DNA from 4 places in the Streptomyces longisporus genome. Region 1 is predicted to be linked to each of the others. Evidence: riboswitches for the same ligand, from Rfam matches in the RefSeq annotation. Region 1 holds a riboswitch; each other region holds the start of a gene.
What was found. A riboswitch is a leader RNA that binds a small molecule or an ion and turns the genes downstream of it on or off. The one in region 1 is predicted to bind cyclic di-AMP.
Positions count from the first base shown of each region.

Region 2: linked by a shared signal. The riboswitch ahead of ABD355_RS21595 (transglycosylase family protein) and the one ahead of ABD355_RS19545 (M23 family metallopeptidase) in region 1 are both predicted to bind cyclic di-AMP.
Region 3: linked by a shared signal. The riboswitch ahead of ABD355_RS28655 (transglycosylase SLT domain-containing protein) and the one ahead of ABD355_RS19545 (M23 family metallopeptidase) in region 1 are both predicted to bind cyclic di-AMP.
Region 4: linked by a shared signal. The riboswitch ahead of ABD355_RS27900 (M23 family metallopeptidase) and the one ahead of ABD355_RS19545 (M23 family metallopeptidase) in region 1 are both predicted to bind cyclic di-AMP.

Region 1 is NZ_BAAASG010000009.1:119,478-125,314, reverse strand. Features, by position in the region: gene ABD355_RS19555 (HPr family phosphocarrier protein) at 43-324, shown strand; gene ABD355_RS19550 (GntR family transcriptional regulator) at 465-1,157, opposite strand; gene ABD355_RS19545 (M23 family metallopeptidase) at 1,344-2,108, opposite strand; cyclic di-AMP (ydaO/yuaA leader) riboswitch at 2,121-2,317, opposite strand; gene ABD355_RS19540 (M16 family metallopeptidase) at 2,521-3,909, opposite strand; gene ABD355_RS19535 (M16 family metallopeptidase) at 3,906-5,309, opposite strand; gene ABD355_RS19530 (DNA gyrase/topoisomerase IV subunit A) at 5,571-5,837, shown strand, end outside.
Region 2 is NZ_BAAASG010000010.1:102,671-108,507, forward strand. Features, by position in the region: gene eno (phosphopyruvate hydratase) at 1-585, opposite strand, end outside; gene ABD355_RS21595 (transglycosylase family protein) at 820-1,500, opposite strand; cyclic di-AMP (ydaO/yuaA leader) riboswitch at 1,505-1,673, opposite strand; gene ABD355_RS21600 (transglycosylase family protein) at 1,869-2,849, opposite strand; gene ABD355_RS21605 (cytochrome P450 family protein) at 3,068-4,306, shown strand; gene ABD355_RS21610 (nucleoside triphosphate pyrophosphohydrolase) at 4,271-5,281, opposite strand; gene ABD355_RS21615 (SurA N-terminal domain-containing protein) at 5,381-5,837, opposite strand, start outside.
Region 3 is NZ_BAAASG010000013.1:137,353-143,189, forward strand. Features, by position in the region: gene ABD355_RS28640 (carboxylate--amine ligase) at 1-267, shown strand, start outside; gene ABD355_RS28645 (NAD(P)-binding domain-containing protein) at 336-1,538, shown strand; partial or broken gene ABD355_RS28650 (HAD family hydrolase) at 1,673-2,473, shown strand; gene ABD355_RS28655 (transglycosylase SLT domain-containing protein) at 2,653-3,135, opposite strand; cyclic di-AMP (ydaO/yuaA leader) riboswitch at 3,140-3,313, opposite strand; gene ABD355_RS28660 (polyprenyl synthetase family protein) at 3,990-5,000, shown strand; gene ABD355_RS28665 (CHRD domain-containing protein) at 5,159-5,837, shown strand, end outside.
Region 4 is NZ_BAAASG010000012.1:463,014-468,850, forward strand. Features, by position in the region: gene ABD355_RS27885 (alginate lyase family protein) at 1-670, shown strand, start outside; tRNA gene ABD355_RS27890 (tRNA-Met) at 767-840, shown strand; gene ABD355_RS27895 (PP2C family protein-serine/threonine phosphatase) at 948-2,030, shown strand; cyclic di-AMP (ydaO/yuaA leader) riboswitch at 2,195-2,351, shown strand; gene ABD355_RS27900 (M23 family metallopeptidase) at 2,364-3,380, shown strand; gene ABD355_RS27905 (aldo/keto reductase) at 3,489-4,439, shown strand; gene ABD355_RS27910 (PrsW family intramembrane metalloprotease) at 4,452-5,771, opposite strand.

The DNA of each region.
Region 1 (5,837 bases):
AACTGGTCTAGACAACCCTGAGACTCTGAAGGGCAGCATCACATGGCTGAGCGCCGCGTCAACGTCGGCTGGGCCGAGGGCCTCCACGCCCGCCCCGCTTCCATCTTCGTCCGGGCCGCCACGGCCGCAGGTATCCCGGTGACGATCGCCAAGGCCGACGGCAACCCCGTCAACGCGGCCTCCATGCTGGCCGTTCTCGGCCTGGGCGCCCAGGGAGGCGAGGAGATCGTCCTCGCCTCCGAGGCCGAGGGTGCGGACGTCGCCCTCGACCGGCTGGCGAAGCTGGTCTCCGAGGGGCTCGAGGAGCTTCCCGAGACCGTCTGATCACGGCACCACAGAAGGGCTCGTCCGAATTGCCGGGCGAGCCCTTTGCTTTTCCCGCGCAGAGGCGATGGAATTACCGATCGCGGGCAGCAGAAATAATGCCCCCGCGAATTGTTCCCTCTTTGTATACGGTGCCCGTGTTAATGCCGCAGGCCCGACATGTTTACGGCATGTTGCGAGTTCCTCACAGCGTTCGCCCGCTCCGCGCCGCCGAACCGCAGCCGGTGCACCGCGCTCGAACGCTCGGTGTGCAGTGTGGTGACCGCCCGCGCGCGCTCACTGTCGCCGCGGGCCACGGCGTCGACGATCGCGCCGTGCTCCGCCCAGGACTCCACGGGGTTGGCCGGCGCCTCCACGGCGTACATCCAGGCGATCTTGTGGCGCAACTGGGTCAGCATCGAGGTCAGCGCGGGGCTGCCCGAGGCCTGGGCGAGCGTCTCGTGGAACCAGCCCCCCAAGGAGCGCAGATCCTCGCTGTTGCCCCTCCTGGCCCGCTCCTGGCCCAGTCTGACCAGGCCGCGCAGCACCTTGAGATGGGCGTCGGTGCGCCGCTGGGCGGCCCGGGAGGCGCCGAGCGGTTCCAGCAGCATGCGCATCTCCAGCAGGTCGGCGGCCTCCTGCTCGGTCGGTTCCGCGACGCACGCGCCCGCGTGCCGCCGGGTCACCACGAAGCCCTCGGCCTCCAGGGTGCGCAGGGCCTCGCGCACGGGGACGCGCGAGACGCCGTAGCGGCGCGCGAGGAGTTCCTCGGTGAGCCGGCTGCCGCGCTCGTAGACACCGGCGACGATGTCGTCCCGGATCGCCGTGCACACCGAGTGCGCCGGAATACGCATGACCGACCTCCGACTTAATCCCCGTGAAACGTCGATGATTGACGTGTATCGGTGACTCTATTGCACGGAGGCGGAATTTCCGACGGCGGGCCGGAATCCATGGATATTTTTTGGACAGCAGGGCGGCAGAAACGCCGAAAGCCCCGGCTCGGGAGCCGGGGCTTCAGCGGATCCTGCGATCCGTCGTCACACGTTCACGCCGTGCGAGCGCAGGTAGGCGACGGGGTCGATGTCCGAGCCGTACTCGGGCGTCGTGCGGGCCTCGAAGTGCAGGTGCGGTCCGGTGGTGTTGCCGGTCGCGCCGGAGAGGCCTATCTGCTGGCCCGGGGTGACCGTCTGCCCGACCGAGACGCCGATGGACGACAGATGGCCGTACTGGGTGTACGTGCCATCGTTCATCTTGATCACGATCTGGTTGCCGTAGGCGCCGCCCCACCCGGTCTGGACGACGGTCCCGGCGCCCACCGCGTGGACGACCGTGCCGCTCGCGGCGTGGAAGTCGATGCCGGTGTGACTGCCGGAGGACCACAGGGAGCCGCTGGCCTTGTAGCCGGTGGAGACGTACGAGTCCGATATCGGCGCCACGAACGTGTTGAGGCGCTTGCGCTCGGCCTCGCGGGCGGCGCGCTCCTTGGCCTCGCGCTCCTGCTTGGCCTGGGCGGCGGCCTTCTCGCGTGCCGCCTCCAGGGCCGCCTTCTTGAGCGCGGCCTCCTCGGCGGCCTGCTTCTGGGCGTCGGCCTGGGCGTCGATCTTGTCGGCGATGGTGTTGCCGATGGTGATGACAGGGGTCAGGCCGGTCTGCTCGACGGCGGTGTCGGCGGCGAGCGCGGGAGCCGCGAGGGTGCCGATGACGCCGGTGGCGGCGAGGGCCGCGACTCCGGCGGCGCGGGTGGTGGTGCGGTGCATCCGCGTGGGACGACGGTGCTTCCCGGTGGCGCGCGTGAACGCCATGTAGTGGCTGGTCCTTTCCTTCCCTCTCGCCTACCGGGTTAGCTGACGGGTTCGGAGCAGGAAGGTCTCCTACGGACCCCCTCGCTGCACGCGCGGGCGTCCGATTCACCCCTGGGACTTGGGCCCCTCCAGCCGCGATGGCGGCGACAGGAGGGCGGGTCCCCGGCTCCCCTGGCTCGCGCCGTACGGGGACTCGGCGATGGCTGTCCGGTGCCGCGGATGCGGCGCGGTGCCTGACGGACAGCCCGGACGACGCTAAGCGGGGCCGCTTTCAATCCCCAAACGGATCACGGTGTTTGTAGCGCATCCCACAGGGCAGACAGGCAACTCTCCTTCGATTCTCTGCCAATTCGGACATACGAGGGCCCTGGCGACGCATCCGTCACCAGGGCCGTCCCGCGCGCGCGTGCCGCTACTCGGCCGACACCACGCTGACTTCGCCGATCCCGAGCGCCTCGACGGGCTCCTTGATCTGCGCCGCGTCACCGACGAGAACCGTCACCAGACGGTCCACCGGGAAGGCGCTCACGACCGCCGCGGTGGCCTCCACGGTGCCGGTCGCGGCGAGCTGCTGGTACAGCGTCGCCTGGTAGTCGTCGGGCAGGTGCTGCTCGACCTGGTCGGCCAGCGTGCTCGCCACCGCCGCCGCGGTCTCGTACTTGAGCGGCGCCACACCGACGAGGTTCTGTACGGCGACGTCGCGCTCGGCGTCGGTGAGGCCGCCCTCGGCGAGGGTGCGCAACACCGTCCACAGGTCCTGCAGCGCCGGGCCGGTGTTCGGGGTGTCGACGGAGCCGCTGATGGCGAGCATCGCGGCACCGGAGCCGTCCGGGGCGGACCTGAGGACCTGGCCGAACGCGCGCACACCGTAGGTGTAGCCCTTCTCCTCGCGCAGGACGCGGTCCAGGCGCGAGGTGAGGGTGCCGCCGAGGCAGTACGTGCCGAGCACCTGCGCGGGCCACACGCGGTCGTGCCGGTCGGGGCCGACGCGGCCGATGAGCAGCTGCGTCTGGACGGCACCGGGACGGTCCACGATGATCACGCGCCCGGTGTCGTCGGCGGTCACCGGCGGCACGGGGCGGGGTTCGGCCTTGGAGCCGGTCCAGGCGCCCAGGGTGTCGTCGAGCAGCGCGTCCAGGTCGATGCCGGTGAGGTCGCCGACGACGACGGCGGTGGCCGTGGCGGGCCGGACATGGCGGTCGTAGAAGGCGCGCACGGCCGCCGCGTCGATCTTCTCGACCGTCTCCTCGGTGCCCTGGCGCGGACGCGACATGCGCGAGGTCGCCGGGAACAGCTCCTTGGAGAGCTCCTTGGCGGCACGGCGCGAGGGGTTGGCCAGCTCGTGCGGGATCTCGTCCAGGCGGTTGCGGACCAGCCGCTCGACCTCGCTGTCGGCGAACGCGGGCGCCCTGAGGGCGTCGGCGAGCAGACCGAGCGCCTTGGCGAGACGGGAGGCCGGGACCTCGAGGCTCAGACGTACACCCGGGTGGTCCGCGTGCGAGTCGAGGGTGGCGCCGCAGCGCTCCAGCTCGGCGGCGAACTCCTCGGCGGAGTGCTTGTCGGTGCCCTCCGAGAAGGCCCGCGCCATGATCGTGGCGACACCTTCGAAACCGGCCGGCTCGGCCTCCAGAGGCGCGTCCAGGAGCACCTCGACGGCGACGACCTGCTGGCCGGGGCGGTGGCAGCGCAGGACGGTGAGGCCGTTGTCGAGCGCGCCGCGCTCGGGGGACGGGAACGCCCACGGCTTGGCCTCGCCCGCCCGGGGCTGCGGGTGGAACTGCATCGTGGCGAGCTCGGTCACTTGGCCGCCTCCTCGTTCTGGTCGGTGGCTTCCACCGTGGCTTCGGACTCGGGGTCTTCGGGGAAGTCCTCGTCCTGGGTGTGCTCCGCGGACTCGGGTGAGAGCGGCTCGTAGACGAGCACCGCGCGGTTGTCGGGGCGCAGACGGGCCTTGGCGACCTCCTGGACCTCCTCGGCCGTCACCTCCAGGACGCGCTGGACGGCGGTGAGGGCGAGCTGCGGGTCGCCGAAGAGGACGGCGAACCGGCACAGTTCGTCGGCGCGGCCCGCGACCGTGCCGAGCCGGTCCAGCCACTCGCGCTCCAACTGGGCCTGGGCACGCTCCATTTCCTCGGCCGTGGGGCCCTCCGCGGCGAACCGGGCGAGCTCCTCGTCGATGGCGGCCTCGATGACCGGCACCTCGACGTCACCGGAGGTCTTCACGTCGAGCCAGCCCAGGGAGGGCGCTCCGGCCAGCCGCAGCAGGCCGAATCCGGCCGCGACGGCCGTACGGTCGCGGCGCACCAGCCGGTTGTAGAGGCGGGAGGACTCGCCGCCGCCGAGGACGGTGAGCGCCAGGTCGGCGGCGTCCGCCTCGCGCGTGCCGTCCTGCGGCAGCCGGTAGGCCGCCATCAGGGCGCGCGCCGGGACCTCCTCCTCGATGACCTCGCGCAGCTGCTCACCGATGATCTCGGGCAGCGAGCCGTCGCGGGGCTCCGGCTTCCCGTCGTGCGAGGCGATGGACCCGAAGTACTTCTCGATCCAGGCGAGCGTCTGCTCCGGGTCGATGTCGCCGACGACCGAGAGGACGGCGTTGCCCGGCGCGTAGTACGTGCGGAAGAACGCGCGCGCGTCCTCCAGGGTCGCCGCGTCCAGGTCGGCCATCGAGCCGATCGGCGTGTGGTGGTAGGGATGGCCCTCCGGGTAGGCGAGGGCGGTCAGCCTCTCGAACGCCGTACCGTACGGCACGTTGTCGTAGCGCTGCCTGCGCTCGTTCTTGACGACGTCCCGCTGGTTCTCCATGGACTCGTCGTCGAGGGCGGCGAGCAGGGAGCCCATCCGGTCGGCCTCCAGCCAGAGGGCGAGCTCCAACTGGTGGGCGGGCATGGTCTCGAAGTAGTTGGTGCGCTCGAAGCTGGTGGTGCCGTTCAGCGAGCCGCCGGCACCCTGCACCAGCTCGAAGTGCCCGTTGCCCTTGACCTGCCCGGAGCCCTGGAACATCAGGTGCTCGAAAAGGTGAGCCAGGCCGGTACGTCCCTTGACTTCGTGGCGCGAGCCGACGTCGTACCAGAGGCACACCGCCGCGACGGGGGTCAGGTGATCCTCTGAGAGCACCACGCGCAGGCCGTTGGCCAGGCGGTGCTCGGTCGCTGTCAGGCCCCCGGTGCCTGCCTGGTCTGTGGCCGTGTGACCCATGGGCATGTACGTCCCTTCGCCTCGCGGATGCGGTGGTTCGAACCGCGGTTTTCCTGCCGGTCCTGCCACTGTATGCAAGCGTGCAGATCGTCGGCGAAGTTCCCGGACGACGTACGCCCACAGCGGATCGCGTAGCCTTCCGCCACGCCGGGAACCTACTTCGACGCCAGGTCCTCGTCCGCGTTGTCAGTGCCGCGGTCCACAATGGTCGCGTCAGAACCCGTTCACGCTTCAGCGCGAGCAGCCAGAAAAGAGGAGCCGGCAGCGATGGCCCGCCGCAGCACGAAGACCCCGCCGCCCGACGACTCGTTCGAGGAGCGCATCCTCGACATCGACGTCGTCGACGAGATGCAGGGCTCCTTCCTCGAGTACGCGTACTCGGTCATCTACTCCCGAGCCCTGCCCGACGCCCGCGACGGCCTCAAGCCGGTCCACCGCCGCATCGTCTACCAGATGAACGAGATGGGGCTGCGCCCCGACCGCGGCTATGTGAAGTGCGCGCGCGTGGTCGGCGAGGTCATGGGCAAGCTGCAC
Region 2 (5,837 bases), on a different contig from region 1:
CAGCACCTTCTTGAGGGTGTGGTAGACCTCGGCGCCCCAGCGCAGGGCCTCGGAGAAGGACTCCGCGCCGATGGGGGCGATCATGAACTCCTGGATGTCCACGTTGGAGTCGGCGTGCGAGCCGCCGTTCAGGATGTTCATCATCGGCACCGGCAGCAGGTGCGCGTTCGGGCCGCCCAGGTAGCGGAAGAGCGGCAGGTCGCTGGCCTCGGAGGCGGCGTGGGCGACGGCGAGGGAGACGCCGAGGATGGCGTTGGCGCCGAGGGAGCCCTTGTTGTCGGTGGCGTCCAGGTCGAACATGGCCTGGTCGATCAGGCGCTGCTCGGTGGCGTCGTAGCCGACCAGCTCCGGGCCGATCTGCTCGATGACGGCGAGGACGGCCTTCTCGACACCCTTGCCCTGGTAGCGGTTGGGGTCACCGTCGCGGAGCTCGATGGCCTCGAAGGCGCCCGTGGAGGCGCCGGACGGGACGGCGGCACGACCCGTGCTGCCGTCGTCGAGGCCGACCTCGACCTCGACCGTGGGGTTGCCTCGGGAGTCCAGGATTTCCCGGGCTACGACGACGTCGATGGACGGCACGAGCATCTCCTTCTTGGATGTGACACGGCTACGGCAGTAGCGCGGTGGCTCTGCGGGATGAGCCTAACCGCCCAAGGCCGATCGGCCACGCTGCCGACCACCTCTTGGGCAGAACCGAGAGTAAATTGTTTCCGAACGGAACAAAGAGGGGGAGCAAAAAGAACCCCGCCCCGGTGCGTACGGGGGAACACGCACCGGAGCGGGGAGCCCGTGGGGGACGGGGGTGGCTCTAGCCCTGCATCACTTCAGGTGCAGCTGCTGGCCCGGGTAGATGAGGTTGGCGTCCTCGACGATGCCCTTGTTCAGCTTGAACAGCTGCTGCCAGCCGCCCTTGACGCCGTGCTTCTCGGCGATCGAGCTGAGGGTGTCGCCCTTGACGACCTTGTACTCGCCGTCGCCCTTCTTGACCTTCTTGCCGGTCGGGGTGGTGACGGTCTTCGTGCTCTTCGTGCTCTCGGTCTTGGCGGCCGGGCGCTCGGCGGAGCGGGAGGCGGCCTGCGAGTCGGTGGAGCGGTTGGTGTTCATGCTGGGGGCGCTGCCGTTGTAGGCGGCACCGGACAGGCCCGTGCCGCAGACCGGCCAGGCGCCCTTGCCCTGCGCGGCGAGGACCTTCTCGGCGACGGCTATCTGCTGCGCCTTGGAGGCCTGGTTGGCCTGCGGGGCGTAGGCGGTGCCGCCGTACGCGGCCCAGGTGGAGGCGGAGAACTGCAGGCCGCCGTAGTAGCCGTTCCCGGTGTTGATGGCCCAGTTGCCGCCGGACTCGCACTGGGCGACCGTGTCCCACTCGGAGGCGGTGGCGGCGGAGGCGTTGCCGGCCGCCATCAGCGGAGCGGCGATGGCGACACCGGTGACGCCGGCCAGCGCGGCGGCGCGGGTGGCCTTGGACGGACGACGGTGCTTGCCCTTACCGGAAAACAGCATGGTTCGATCCCCTCACCGACGCCTGCGAGGTGAGCTGTCGGGTTCGGGCCGGTTGAGTTGCCCGGCCGTGCTCTCGCTCTCACGAGACACGGCTACACCCCTAGCCGCCCGTCAACTGCCCGGGCAGGCACCTACCTTGGGTCCCCCGCTCCTGCCTACGGCGCTTTACGCGACGACTGTTCCCGTACGGCCGCTGGCAGGATTCGGCGTTGCGGCAGCCGGGGCTCGTGTTGACGAGCGGTGACGACGGTAGACACGCGATCCGTCGAATTTCAAAGACGATCAGGGCTTCTGAGACTCATCCCACACTTTCACCAATCCGGACATTCAGTGGCGAAGTGTGACGTGAACTCCCGTTGTTTTTCGCCCTATTCGGCACCGAGTTTCAGGGTCTGACCGGCGAAGATGTGGTTCGGGTCGGTACCGATGGCGTCCTTGTTCGCGGCGTAGAGCGCACGCCACCCGCCGTCCAGGCCAAGGGAGTCGGCGATGGAGGCGAGAGTGTCGCCGGCATGGACGGTGTACGTGTCGTGCGTGCCGCCGTCCGTCTTGGTCTTGTCGGCGGCCTTGCCGGCCGTCTCGTCGGCGCTGGCGCCACGGTGGCGGCCGGTGCCGGTCGTGCCGGTGTCGACGAGGGTCCAAGTGGACGCCGGAGGCTCGGGATTGTCCGAGTCGTCCACCTTCGCCTTGTCTGTCGACGAGTTGTCGGCGCCCTGTGGGTTACCTGTGGCCTTCTTGGACGGAGAGGTGGACGGCGAGGCGGATGTGCCGGATTCGGTGGAGTTGTCCGTCGCGCTCGCGGAGGTCGAAGGGGAGGCACTGGAGGACGAGCCGGAGGACGAATCCGACGAAGAGGACCCATCGGAAGCGCTGCCCGAGGAGTTGGACAGACCCGTGGAGTCGGATGCCCCGGATGAATCGGACGAACCGGAACCGCCGCCCAGCACACCGGTGTCGATGGCGGCCGAGCCCGAGTCCTTGGTGAGCCCGGAGGTCAGTCCGCAGGTGTGGAAGGCGCCGACACCCTGGTCGTCCAGGAGCTTCTCGGCGACGGCTATCTGCTGGTTGCGGCTGGCGAGGTCGGCCCTCGGGGCATAGTCGAGGCCGCCGTACTTCTCCCAGTTCTCCTGGGTCAACTTGAGCCCGCCGTAGAACCCGTTGCCGCTGTTCTCGCTCCAGGAGCCGCCGGTCTCGCACTGGGCGACCTTGTCCCACGTGGTGCCGTCGGCGGCGCTGGCGCCGCCCGCGGCGAAGAGCGGGATCGCGATGGCGGAGCCGGTCACTCCGGCCGCGACGAGGATGGCCGGAGCCTGACGGGGGCGACGGTGTCGACCGTTCCCGGAGAGCATGCGGAGGCCTTTCGCGAGACAGCAATGACCGCGCGGCACATGACACCGACAGGCGTTCGATACCGCCGCGCTGGTCCGTGAACGTAGCCGGTGCCGATCACTTGTCACAAGTTAATGCCGCGTAGATCACGTGAAGATCACAGACTTGAACGCGCATCATCTTTGGCCCGTTCGCTGCGGCGGTCCATCCACCTGCGGGCTCCCGATACGGTCGTCCTGTGAACGTCCCGAACACCGCTCCCGAACTCTTCACCTGGGAATTCGCCGGCGACCCGTATCCGGCCTACGCCTGGCTGCGCGAGCACTCCCCCGTCCACTGGACGAAACTTCCCAGCGGGGTCGAGGCCTGGCTGGTGACCCGGTATGCCGACGCACGTCAGGCGCTCGCGGACGGGCGGCTCTCGAAGAACCCCGAGCATCACGCCGAGGACGCGCAGGGCAAGAGCAGGACCGGTATTCCGGGTGAGCGCAGCGCCAATCTCATGACGCATCTGCTCAATATCGACCCACCGGACCACACCCGGCTGCGCCGCCTCGTCTCCAAGGCGTTCACCCCCCGGCGGGTGGCCGAATTCGCGCCGCGGGTGCAGGAGTTGACGGACGACCTCATCGACCGGTTCGCGCCGCACGGCGAGGCCGATCTCATCCACGACTTCGCCTTCCCCCTCCCCATCTATGCGATCTGCGATCTGCTCGGCGTCCCGCGCGAGGACCAGGACGACTTCCGCGACTGGGCGGGGATGATGATCCGGCACGGCGGCGGCCCGCGCGGCGGCGTCGCCCGCTCCGTGAAGAAGATCCGCGGCTATCTCGCCGAACTCATCCACCGCAAGCGGGGCGACCTCGGCGAGGACCTGATCTCGGGCCTCATCCGCGCCTCCGACCACGGCGAGCACCTGACCGAGAACGAGGCCGCCGCGATGTGCTTCGTGCTGCTCTTCGCCGGCTTCGAGACCACCATCAACCTGATCGGCAACGGGACCTATGCGCTGTTGCGCAATCCCGGGCAGCGGCAGCGGCTCCAGGAGTCGATCGGGCGCGGTGAGAGCGCACTGCTCGACACCGGTATAGAGGAGCTGCTCCGCTACGACGGCCCGGTGGAACTGGCCACCTGGCGCTTCGCCACCGAGCCGCTGACCATCGGCGGGCAGCGCATCGCCACCGGCGACCCGGTCCTGGTGGTCCTGGCCGCGGCGGACCGCGACCCGGCCCGGTTCTCGGAGCCCGACACGCTCGATCTCTCCCGCCGGGACAACCAGCACCTCGGATACGGCCACGGCATCCACTACTGTCTCGGCGCCCCGCTGGCCCGTCTCGAAGGCCGCACCGCCCTGGAGACGCTGCTGCGCCGCCTGCCCGATCTCGAACTGGCCGCCGACCCCGCCGAGCTGCGCTGGCGGGGCGGGCTCATCATGCGGGGGCTACGAGACCTGCCCGTGCGCTTCACCGCCACCTGACCGGCTCCGGCCCTCCGTCTCCTTGATCGCGTCCCGGTAGGTGCGGGCGGCCGCCCGCAGCGCGGCCTCCGGGTCCACGCCCTCCGCCTCGGCGCGCACCGCCAGCGCGAGCAACTCGTACCCCACGCCCTCGGCTTGGGGCAGCGGAACCGCAAGGCCCGCCGTCCGCACCCGCGACGCCAGCTTCGCCGCGAGGGCCAGGCCCGGCTGGCCCAGCGGTATGCCCTCCGTCACCGAGGTGCGCTGCTTCTCGACCGCCTTGGTGCGCAGCCAGTGCTCCTTGACCTCCTCGGGCGTGGCGGCGGTCTCGTCGCCGAAGACGTGCGGGTGGCGGTGGATGAGCTTGGTGACGATGCCGGCGGCCACGTCGTCGACGGAGAAGGGGGCGTCCGGGTCCTCCTCGGCGATCCGGGCGTGGAAGACCACCTGGAGCAGGACGTCGCCCAGTTCCTCGCGCAGTTCGTCGCGGTCGCCCTCCTCGATCGCCTCGACGAGTTCGTACGCCTCCTCGATGCCGTACTTCGCCAGGCCCTTGTGGGTCTGCCGGGACGACCAGGGGCACTCGGCGCGGATGCGGTCCATGACCTGGACGAGGTCCAGGAGGCGGGCGCCCGGGAGGTCGTAGGAGGCGGGGAGCAGCTCCAGCTCCGGCATCTGTATCCGTCCGGAGCCGGCGAGGCGGGCCAGGCCGTCGGTGAGGGCCGGCTCGCCCTCGCCGGTAGCGACCACGACGACCGTACGGCCGCCGGCACAGGTGCCGACCAGCTCCTCGGCGGTGGGGGCGGCCTCGTCGACCCGTATGCCCGCCTCCCGCAGATACGGCAGCTGCGGGTGGGCGCCGTCCGAGCACAGCACGCGGTCGGCGGCGTGCAGGGCCTGCCAGGCGGGCCAGGACAGCAGGCCGGGCGCGACACGGTGGCTGGTGGTGAGCAGGACGATGCGGCCGGGGGCCGGTTCCGAGCTGGTTGCGTTCACGATCCGAACGTAACGCACCCCGCCGACAGCCCCCGAAGTTGTCCACAGGGCTGTGGTCCGCCGGGCCGCGGTCCCAGGGGCGGCGGCCCTGGAGGCCCGTTACGCCGTCTGCTGCGTCCCGGTCGCCGTGACCTCGCGCACCCACGGGGTCTTCGCGTCGACACGGCTGCTCTTCTGGACGTCCCAGGTGCCGTAGCGCGGGTTCAGGTCGACGTGGAGCTCCTTGGACGCCTTGGACAGGGCGTTCCAGAAGGCCGGCTTGCTGGTGTCGGCGCCGAGGGCCTGGGCCAGCTTCTGGGCCTCGAGCTGGAGGCGCAGGTTCTCGTCCAGGCGCTGCGGGGCGACCCCGTACTGCTGGAGCCAGGCCGCCTGCAGGGCCTTGGAGCCGCCGACCTGCTGCTCGAGGCCGGTGCGCATCTGCTGGACCTCCCTGGGCGTGACGCTCACGCCCGCGTCCTGGGCGGCCCGGTGCAGCACCTGGTCGATGACCATTCCGTGCAGGGTGTCGCGGGTGAGGCTCGCGGTCTGCGAGACGGCCTGCTTGTACTGCGCGTCG
Region 3 (5,837 bases), on a different contig from region 1:
TCCGTCCCGGAGGGGGAACAGCGGGCCGGCCACCGGTACATCGTGGAGAACATCGACCTGCCCGCCCTGCTCGCCTACCGCCGCAGCGGCTATACGACGCCGCACGCACCGGCGCACGCGAGCGGGACGGAGCTGGCCTGGCTCGCGGGTGACGACCCGCTGCCGTTCCTCACGATGCTCGCGCGCTTCGTACGGCCGGGCGCGAAGCACCTGTACCAGCTGTGGCGGACCAACCGCCGCGGCAGCACCACCAGTTCGGGCGGCTAGCCGGACCGGTCAGCAGCCCGAGACGAACCACACGAAGTGACGAAGTGAGCGTCCTGGGGAGGGACTTCGTGATTCAACCGGTTGCAGTCATCGGCGCCGGGCCCTTCGGCCTGTCCACCGCCGCCCATCTCCGAGCCCGCGGACTGCCGGTCCGCGTCTTCGGCGAGCCCATGGTCAGCTGGCGCGACCACATGCCCGCCGGAATGCTCCTCAAGTCGACCCCGGTCGCCTCCAGTCTGGACGCGCCGCAGCAGGGCCACACACTCGCCGACTACTGCGACGCCGCCGGCATCAGGCGGCTGGTGACGGACGAGGACATCATCCCCGTCGAGACCTTCATCGCCTACGGCGAGTGGTTCCAGCAGAAGCTGGTGCCCGAACTGGAGCAGGTGCGGGTGGTGTCGGTCGACCGGCGGGGGGGCGGAGGCTTCGAACTCAAGCTGGACTCCGGCGAGTTGTTCACCGCCCGCGCGGTCGTCGTGGCGACCGGCCTGTCCGGCCTCGCGCACCTGCCGGCCGAACTGGCCACCGCCGCCGCGGACGGACCCACCCCCACGGGCCCGGTCTCCCACAGCTCCCAGCAGCACGACCTCACGCGCTACGCCGGCAAGGAACTGATCGTGATCGGCGCCGGCCAGTCCGCGCTGGAGACGGCGGCACTGGCGGCGGAGGCGGGCGCACGGGTGCGGGTGGTCTCCCGCGGCCGCGGCAGGGTCGCCTTCGGCGCACCGCCGTGGAAGCAGCCGAAGCTGCGCCCGGAGTCGCCCTTCGGCCGCGCCTGGTCCCTGTGGGCCCTCAGCTACTACCCGCACCCCTACCGCTATCTGCCGGCCGAGGCCCGCCACTACCTGGTGCGGCGCGTCCTCGGTCCGCTCGGCGCATGGTGGCTGCGCGACCGCTTCGAGGGGAAGGTGCAGGTCAGCGAGGTCGACCGGATCGTGCGGGCGGACGCGGCCGAGGGCACCCCCAAGCTGACGGTCCGCACCCACGCGGGCCGCATCCTGGATATGTCCGCGGACCATGTCATCGCGGCCACCGGATACCGGGTGGACATCGCGGCCATGGACTTCCTCGGCCACGAGCTGCGCACGCGTCTCGCGGTGAGCCGCGGCACACCCAAACTGGGCGCGGGATACGTCTCCTCGGTCCCCGGCCTGTACTTCACCGGCCTGCCGGCCGCGGCGTCGTACGGCCCGGTGATGCGCTTCGTGTGCGGCACCGAGTTCGCCTCTCCGAGGCTGGCCAAACACCTGGCGGCAGCGCACGGCTAGGCAGCGGCCGCGGGCCCCTGCCTGACGATGAAGAGCCCACAAGGATAAGGGAGTTGAGCGAGGGACGGTGGGGCAATCGGCCGTCGTCCGGTTCGCGATGAGTCGGTGGGGCGTCCTGTCCGTATTCTCTGATCATGGCCGCACCCACCGCATATGCACTCATCGCCACCGACCTGGACGGCACGCTGCTCCGAGGCGACGACACGCTCTCCGACCGGTCCCTCGCCGCTCTCGCGCGGGTCGCCGGGGCCGGCGCCCGGCACCTGGTCGTGACGGGCCGGCCGGCCCCCAGGGTGCGGCCGCTCTTCGACCAACTGGGCAGCAGGGGGCTCGCGGTGTGCGGGCAGGGCGCGCAGGTGTACGACGTGGGCGCGGACCGTCTGCTGTGGTCCGTCACCCTGGACCGGGAACTGGCCGAGACCGCCCTCGGCAAGATCGAGGCCGAGGTGGGCCAGGTGTACGCGGCTGTCGACCAGGACGGTGTGGAGGGACTCACGCTCATCGAACCGGGCTACCTGATGCCGCATCCGACGCTGCCCGCGGTCCGGGTCGACCGGCGCGCCGACCTGTGGTGCGAACCCATCAGCAAGGTGCTGCTGCGCCATCCCGACCTGTCCGACGACGAGTTGGCGGCGACGGCGCGCTCGGTGGTGGGTTCGCTGGCCACGGTCACCATGTCGGGGCCGGGGACCGTCGAACTCCAGCCATGCGGCATCACCAAGGCGACGGGCCTCGCACTGGCCGCCGCGCACCTGGGGCTCGGCCCGCAGCAGACGATCGCCTTCGGTGACATGCCCAACGACATTCCCATGTTCGACTGGGCCGCCCACGGCGTCGCCATGGCCAACGCCCACCCCGAACTCAAGGCGGTGGCCGACGAGATCACCCTGTCGAACGAGGACGACGGCATCGCCGTCGTCCTCGAGCGACTGTTCTTCGAGTTCATGGAACTCGACGAGCTCCATGAACTCGGGGAACTGGGGGAACTCCAAGCGGCCTCGGCGAAGTCCGGTGCGGTTCGGCAGCGCCCTCAAGGGACGCGGGGAACCGCACGACCAGCCACGACGACGCCGCAGAGGAAGGACGGCACATTGCCGCACATCCCGCGGAGCGCTCAGTAGGCGCCGAACACGTTGTCGATCGACCCGTACCGCGCGGCGGCGTACTTGCAGGCGGCCGTGATGTTCGCGATCGGGTCGAAGGGGTTCATCGCCGTGCCGGGCACATGGTAGGCGAGGAACGTCGGGTCGATGACCTGCAGCAGTCCCTTGGACGGGGTGCCGGCGACCGCGTTCGAGTCCCAGTTGTTGATGGCGGCCGGGTCGCCCGAGGACTCGCGGATGATGTTGCGGTAAATGCCGTTGTACGTCCCCGGGATGCCGTTCTGCTTCATGACCTGGAGGGCGCCCCGGATCCAGCCGTCGAGGTTGTCGGCGTAGCCCATCGACTTCACGTTGGCGACGGTCGGGGTGGCCGCGGACGCGCTGTTCGCCCCGATGAGCGGGAGGGCGAGAACGGCGGCACCCGTACCGGTGACGGCGAGCTTGCGGGCGAGGCGGTTGCTTCTGGGACGACGGTGCTGACCTGTTGCAGGCATGGCGGGATCCTCTCCGTCGCCTGCGAGGTGAGCTGTCGGGTTCGGGCGGGGAGATGCCCGGCCGCGCAGCCGTACGGCAACGCGACTTCACCCCTAGCCGGCCCGGGACGATGCCCGGTCCGGCGGCCTACCTGGTTCCCCCGCTCCTGCCGTGCGAGTGAGTTGGTCGATGGTCGTGCCCGGGCGGCGGCAGGATTCGGCGTCCACCCGACTGGCCGGGAACGTATGCGAGAGCACATGGCGGGAACAAGTGTCGGCTTCACAGATCACACCTATTGACCTTGGGCTGAGGCTTATGGGGCACTTGATCCTTTGCGGTTGCCAAGGCTCAACTCGCGTACGGGGGAGGGGAACCGGCGAGGGGGCCGCGCTTGTCGGTCCGAGCCGCCGTGTGAGTCAAGTCACCGGCATCCGCAAGAACGGCAAATAGGGCAATGACCCCAACTCGTGGTCAACCAGCCGTCCATCGCCTCATTGGGGGGCGAAAGCGGAACCTGGCGTGTGGTGCACGTCGTTGTCATGACGGTCGCCCGTCGAGCGCCCCGTGCCGGGATCCGGAGGTCCTCGTGAGTCGTTTCGTGAGGGAGGGGCGATCGGGCGTGCCGACTCGTACGGACGCGCCGGGGGACACGCCGAGAGGCGCGTCGGCCGACACCCCGATAGACAAGTCGATAGATATTCGTTCTTATCGGTTGATCAAAAACATACCGGTCGTGATCCGATACCGCCCAGGCTGGACGGGTGGGCGGCATCGGTGATCGAAAGGTGACCGGATACGCTGACTTGAGTGATGTCAGCGACCTATCGACAAACCGTGTAACCGCCAGTAGACACCAGCAGACAGGAGACCCCTCGTGACCGTCGTCGGGCCGTTCGGGCTGAGCGTGCGGGACCAGGCTCTGGAAGCCGATGTCCAGGCCGGATTGGCGGCCGTCGAGGAAGGTTTGCTCGAAGCCACCAAGAGTGAGGTGCCCTTCATCACGGAGGCCGCCCAGCACCTGGTGCGGGCGGGCGGGAAGCGGTTCCGTCCGCTGCTCGTGATGCTCGCCGCCCAGTTCGGCGACCCGTACGCGCCGGGGGTCGTGCCGTCGGCCGTGGTGGTGGAGCTGACCCATCTGGCGACGCTGTACCACGACGACGTGATGGACGAGGCCGCCGTGCGGCGCGGCGTGGACAGCGCCAACACCCGCTGGGGCAACTCGGTGGCGGTCCTCACCGGCGACTTCCTGTTCGCGCGCGCCTCGCACATCCTCGCCGACCTCGGGCCCGAGGCGGTCCGGGTGCAGGCCGAGGCGTTCGAGCGCCTGGTCACCGGGCAGATCCTGGAGACGGCGGGGCCGCAGGACGGCCGGGACCCGGTCGACCACTACCTGGACGTGCTCGGCGGCAAGACGGGCTCGCTGGTGGCCGTGTCGTGCCGCTTCGGGGCGATGATGTCGGGCGCCGACGAGACGGTCGTGGACGTGCTCACACAGTACGGGGAGCGGCTCGGAGTCGCCTTCCAGCTGGCGGACGACGTACTGGACATCGCCTCCGAGTCCCGAGAGTCCGGCAAGACCCCGGGCACCGACCTGCGCGAGGGGGTTCCCACGCTTCCGGTGCTGCGGCTGCGGGAGCGGGCGGCCCGGCTGGGGCTTGCCGAGGACATCGCCCTGTGCGAGCTGCTGGACTCCGACCTGAGCGACGACGCGCGGCACGCCGAGGCGCTCGCCGGGCTGCGGGCGCATCCTGCGCTGGAGCAGGCGCGGCGGGACACGGTGCGCTACGCGGAGGAGGCGCGGGCGGCCCTGGCTCCGCTGCAGGAGTGCGATGCGAAGCTCGCGCTGATGGAGATGTGCGACGCCGTGGTGCACCGGGCCGGCTGAGCTGTCGGTCGAGCGGCCCTCTGACCCACGCTTCGGGCGATGTGATGCATGTCACAAACCTGGACTGAGTCCAGAGTCAGATCGCTTCCGTAGTCATCCCCAGAAGGCCGACGCAGGGGGTGTCGGCCGGTCCACGGGGAGAAAACAGAATCATGGGCATGAAGACGACGTTCTCCAGGCACCGTAAGAGCCTGATGGCCACCGCTGTCGCGGTGGCCGCCGCCGGGGGGATCGCCGCCGCGGCGATCCCGGCCCACGCCACCGCAGGGACCGCGTCCGACGACGCCGGGGGAACCCTTCTGGCCGCCGGTCTGCGCGGGGCCAATGAGGTGCCCGTGGCGGGCGGTCCGGCCGTCGGCGACCAGGACGGCGCCGCTCTCGAGTTCATCAAGGTGCAGGACGACAAGGTGTCCGTCGCCGTGACCTGGCGTGGCACCGGCAAACCGACCATGCTCCACATCCACCAGGGCGCCAAGGGCACCAACGGCGGCGTCAAGGTCGACTTCACCGAGCTGCTGAAGAACAGCAGGCGGCACAGCGTCACCGGCACGGTCGAGGTCAAGGACGCCGCGCTGCTCGCCGCCCTGAAGTCCGACCCGGGTTCGTTCTACGCCAACCTGCACACCACCGAGTTCCCCGGCGGAGCCGTCCGCGGCCAGCTCCACAAGGTCACCGTCGCCGCCTTCGACTTCCGTGACGCCCTGCACAACTTCCAGGCGTCCGTGATCAAGGGCAAGCAGATCTACGAGTGCAAGCCCGCCGCCGGCGGTGGCTACGCCTTCGCCCAGCGGGACGTCGGTGCCCTGCTCGGCGGCGGCATCCGGCACTCCTTCGTCG
Region 4 (5,837 bases), on a different contig from region 1:
CCGCGTACGGCGGTTCACGGCCATGCTGCGCACCGCCTACCTCCCCGAGGTCACCAGGGACCTTCCCGACTACAACGGCAACTGGGACCTCGCGATGACCGACGCCGCCATCGGGATCGCCGTCTTCACCGACGACCACAAGACCTTCGACGCCGCCGTCAAACGCTTCCGTGGCCTGGTGCCCGACTACTTCTATCTGCGCAAGGACGGCAAGATCCCGCTCACCCCGGCCGGCTCCGACGCCAACACCGTGCAGAAGCTGGAGACGTACTGGTTCAAGGAGACGAAGTTCGAGGACGGCATCGCGCAGGAGACCTGCCGCAACTTCAAGCACGTCGGCTACTCCCTCGCCGCCACGGCGCACATCGCCGAGACCGCCTGGCACCAGGGCGTCGACCTGTACGGCGACGTCAAGGACCGGCTGAAGGCGGCCCTCGACTTCCACGCCCGCTACGAGATGGGCGCCAAACCCCCGCGCTGGCTGTGCGGCGGCAGGGTCGTCGGGAACATGGGCCCCGACCTGGAGGTCGCCCTCAACCATCTGGAGAACCGGCTCGGCACCCCCGTCCCGGCCGCCCACAAGCTGGTCGAGCAGACCCGCCCGGCCGGCACCGACGACCTCTTCGTCTCCTGGGAGACCCTCACCCACGCGGACAACCCGGCCGCCTGACCGAGGCCTGCGGACCCGAAAACGCAGGTGAAAGAGGGCGGACCCAAACCCTGGCGCAGACAGCCCCGCGGATGGCGTATGCTGGTGACACAACGACGCGGGGTGGAGCAGCTCGGTAGCTCGCTGGGCTCATAACCCAGAGGTCGCAGGTTCAAATCCTGTCCCCGCTACTCAAGGCTCAGGGCCGGAGTCCAGTCACTGGACTCCGGCCCTGAGTGTTTCCCCCGGTCGGGTCATCCGGCTCGCCCCGTGCCGCCGTACCGGGAAACCTGGAGGGGTGGAGCAGGAGGGGCCGATCTCATACGCACGCACCTTCGTGCGGCTGCTCCCGGCGCTGCTGATCGTCGGCGGGACCTTCTACGACTACCTCACGCCTTCGCGGTTCACGGCAGGCCCCATCTTCACCGCCGCCCCCCTGGTCGCCGCCCCGCTCTACTCGCGCCGCGGCACGCTCCTCACCGGCCTCGCGACCGTCCTGGTCGTCACCGCGATCCATGCGCAGGTGGGCATCCTCCTCCAGGTGGAGGCGATCACCGAGCTGGCCACCATCGCGACGGTCTCCGTCCTGGCCGTCCTCATCAACCTCCTCGTCCGCCGCAGCCGCGAGGAACTCGCCTCGCAGCGCGAGATCGCCGAGGCCGTCCAGCGCGCGGTGCTGCCCGAACCCGCCGAACGGATCGGGGCGTTCGCGATCGCGGCACGGTACGAGGCCGCGCAGGCCGATGCCTCCATCGGCGGGGACCTGTACGCCGTGCAGGACACCCCGCACGGCGTACGGCTGGTCGTCGGCGACGTGCGCGGAAAGGGGATGGGGGCGGTGGCCGCCGTCGCCGTCGTCATCGGGGCGTTCCGGGAGGCCGCCGAGCAGGAGGCCACGCTGGAGGCGGTCGCGCAGCGGCTGGAGCGGGCGCTGGAGCGGGAGGCGGCGCGGCGCGCGGGCATCGAGTTGTTCGAGGGGTTCACCACCGCCGTGCTCGCCGAACTTCCGCACGGCGAGGGCGTCGTCCGCATCGTCACTCGCGGCCACCCGCCCCCGCTGCTGCTGTGCCCGGACGGCACCGTGCACACCCTGGACGCCCGCGAGCCCGCCCTGCCGCTCGGCATGGGTGACTTCGGGGGCCGGCCCGACCGCGCGGAGGAGATCGCGTTCCGCAGCGGGGCCACGCTGCTGCTGTACACCGACGGGCTGTCCGAGGCACGGGACGAGCACGGGCGGTTCTTCGAACCCGCGGACCGGCTCGCCGGCCGGGTCTTCCACGAGCCCGCCGCGCTGCTCGCCACCCTCGCGCGGGAGGTGCGCAGATACGCCGGCGAGGCCATGGCGGACGACATGGCGCTGCTCGCCGTACGACGGCCCTGAGGTTTCTGAGGCGCGGTCAACTCGCCCGTTTTTCGCCGTTCATGCGCCGTCTGTCCAGGTCAGAAAGGTTAATGATCAAGCAGAACACCTTGGAAACGACACCCCGGGTCTATTAACGTTCGATAACGCAGCGCGGTCGTCCCAGCCGTCACAAGAGGCGGCTCCGTGCGCACGCGCCGAATCCCGCAAGGGAACCGGGGAACCACCACCCTGGGGTGAATCGCGCCGACACCGCCGTGGCAGCACGGCAGGTATACGCGCGTAGGAGACCTTCCTGCTCCGAACCCGTCAGCTAACCCGGTAGGCGAGAAGGAAGGAAAGGAGCACGCCCACGTGGCGTCCAACCCGCCTGCCCCGGCAGCCCCGTTCGTGCCGAGCACCGAACCCTTCGGCTTCGCCGGCCGACGCACCGACGAGGGCCCCTGGGAGGAGTGGAATCCCACCGAGGACTCCCTCGCCCCGGTCCGCGGCCGGCACCGCGTCGCCAAGCAGCGCGGCGGGGGACTCGCCCGCAGCTCCACCGTCCTCGGCGTCGGCGTCATAGCCGCCGTCGGCGCGGGCGGCATGGCCAGCGCCAACACCGGCAAGCCGCCGGTGTCGATCTCCATGCCCGATCTCGCCTCCGTGAGCCATGTGTTCGGCGGTGGCTCCGACGCCCCCAAGGGCTCCGCGACCGCGCTCAGCGACGTCGCCACCACCTCCGCGGGCACCGCGCAGGGCGCCGGTGAGGCGCTGCGCGACCGGATCATGGCGCAGGCCGCGTCGCAGCAGGTCCAGATCGACAGCAAGAGCCAGGCAGCCGGCGAGGCGGCCCTCGCGCAGCAGATCGACGAAGCCGCCGCCAAGGCCGAGAAGGACGCCGCGGCCAAGGCCGCCGCCGCGAAGGAGAAGGCGGAGGCGGCGGTCAAGAAGGCCGCCGAGGACGCGAAGCTCGCCGAGCTGGCCAAGCAGTACACGCTGCCGGTCGTCTCCTACACGATCACCGGCACCTTCGGTCAGTCCGGCTCCATGTGGTCCTCCGGCTACCACACGGGCCTCGACTTCGCCGCCCCCACGGGCACCCTCATCAAGGCCATCCACTCCGGCACCATCACGGAGGCCGGTTGGGCGGGGGCGTACGGCTACCGCACGATCCTCACCCTCGACGACGGTACGCAGCTCTGGTTCTGCCACCAGTCGTCGATCAGCGTCAGCGTCGGCCAGAAGGTCAGCACGGGTGACGTCATCGGCCGCATCGGCGCCACCGGCAACGTGACCGGCCCGCATCTGCACCTGGAGGTCCACCCCGACGGCCAGGCCACGGGCATCGACCCGATGCCGTGGCTGCGCAGCAAGGGCCTCAACCCCTGAGACCCGTACGTTCTCCGTCCGTACCCGGAGTGCCGTAATCCGCTTGTTTACGGGATCTTTGCGCCCGCCGCGGAAGACCGGCCTTCGGGGCGGGCGTTGACGTAGAGCATGACTTCTCCTTCTCTGCGCAAGCTCGGCTCCTCCGGCCTCGAGGTCTTCCCGCTCTCCCTGGGCGGCAACGTCTTCGGCTGGACCGCCGACGAGGCCACCTCCTTCGCCGTGCTCGACGCCTATGCGGCCGCAGGCGGCAACTTCGTCGACACCGCCGACGCCTACTCGGCCTGGGTCGAGGGCAACCACGGCGGCGAGTCCGAGACGATCATCGGCAAGTGGGTCAGGGCCCGCGGCAACCGCGACGACGTGGTCATCGCGACCAAGGTCAGCCAGCACCCCGACTTCCAGGGCCTGTCCGCCGCCAACATCAAGGCCGCCGCAGAGGCCTCGCTGCGCCGCCTCGACACCGACTACATCGACCTCTACTACACCCACTTCGACAAGCCCGAGGTGCCGGTCGAGGAGATCATCGGAGCGCTCGACGAGCTGGTGAAGGAGGGCAAGGTCCGGCACATCGCCGCGTCCAACATCTCCGCCGACCGGCTGCGCGCGTCCCTGGAGTTCTCCGACCGCGAGGGCCTGGCCAAGTACGTGGCCCTGCAGCCCCACTACAACCTGGTCTCCCGCGACACCTACGAGGGCGAGCTGCAGGACCTGGCGGCCCGCTACGGCCTGGCCGCCGTCCCGTACTTCTCCCTCGCCGCCGGCTTCCTCACCGGCAAGTACCGGCCCGGCACGACCGTCGACAGCCCGCGGGCCGGCGGTGCCGCCAAGTACCTGGAGAGCGAGCGCGGCCGGCGGGTCCTGACCGCCCTCGACGAGATCGCCCAGGCCCATGACGCCGCGGTCGCCACGGTCGCCCTGGCCTGGCTCGCCGCCCAGCCGACGGTCGCCGCCCCGATCGCGTCCGCGCGGACGGTGGAGCAGCTCCCGGCGCTGCTGGCGGTGGGCGAACTGGCGCTCACCGAGGCCGAGGTCGCCCGCCTGACGGAAGCGTCTGCCTGACCTGCTCGGGCTCTACGACCGGTACGGGTTGTACGCGGGATTCGGCACCGCCGGGTACCCGTACGCCCCGTACACCGGCCAGGGCGGCGCCGCCACCGGCACCGGGGGCGCCGTCATCCGTGCCGCGTGGTCCAGCGCCGGGCGCGCCACCTCGCGGCGGCGCCACAGCTCGTGCAGCAACTCCCGTTCCCTGACGACGAAGTCGGCGCCGGCGCGGCCACGGCGCCCCCGGTGCCGCAGGAAGGCCAGGGAGGTCGCGTACGCCTCGTACTGGGCGACCTCGCGTGCGGCGGGCTTGCCGAGGTGCCGGGCGGCGTGTTCGCGGGCCAGTCGGCGGGCCCGCATCGAACCGAGGGCGTAGGGCTCGGCGGGGGTGAGCCAGCCCGCGACGGCGTATGCGGGCAGTTCCTCGCGCACGGTGCGCAGCTCGCGCTGGCGGGTCCAGATCACCAGCCAGGTCAGCAGGCCGAACGCGGGGACCATGAAGGCCGCGTACACGGCGAAGAAGCCGTACTCGCCGAAGTTCGAGGAGCCGTTCCAGATCGCGTGCATGCTCATCGCGAGCAGCAGGCCGCAGAGCGGGACGAGGACGCGCCGCAGGTGCTGGCGTTCCGCGGAGAGCGCGGCGATGCCGAAGCCGATGCCGGTGAGGACGGTGAACAGCGGGTGGGCGAACGGGGACATGATGATGCGCACGAAGAACGTCGCCGCGGTGACGGAGGCGATACCGCGGTCGCCGGTGAGCTGGTCGGTGCCGAAGGCGGTGCCCAGGTAGAGGATGTTCTCGGTGAAAGCGAAGCCGGTGGCGGTGACCCCGGCTATCACCACCCCGTCGACGATCCCGGTGAAGTCCCGTCTGCGGAACAGGAAGACGAGCAACACGGCCGCCGCCTTCGAGGACTCCTCGACTATGGGCGCTATGACGGTCGCGCCGAGGGTGTCCGCGCTCGACGGGTCGGCGGTCGCCGTCGCTATCCACTTCGTGGCGAAGCTGTTGGCGACGATCGCTATCAGCGCCGCCGCACAGGCCCCCCAGGCGAAGGCGAACAGCAGATTGCGCCAGGGCCCGGGCGCGACGCGGTCCAGCCAGCGGAACGCCGCCATGAGCAGCGGCACGGGCAGTACGGCCAGCCCGAGCCCTACCAGGAACCCCTCGGTGCCTGTCTGTTCGCGCACCAGGGCGAGGATGACGAGCCCGGAGAGGGCGAGCAGAGTGATGAGCGCGCCGTACCGCACCGCTCTGCGCTGCCACCAGTGAGCGTGCCCGAGCGCACCGCCGGCCGGGACGCCGGGGTGTGGCGGATGCGTCGGGTACGGGGGAAAGGTGGCCACGGCATTGACCCTAACGAGGGAGGGCGCCGCCCGCGACGGTACTTCGGATGACCCGCAGGGCCGTGG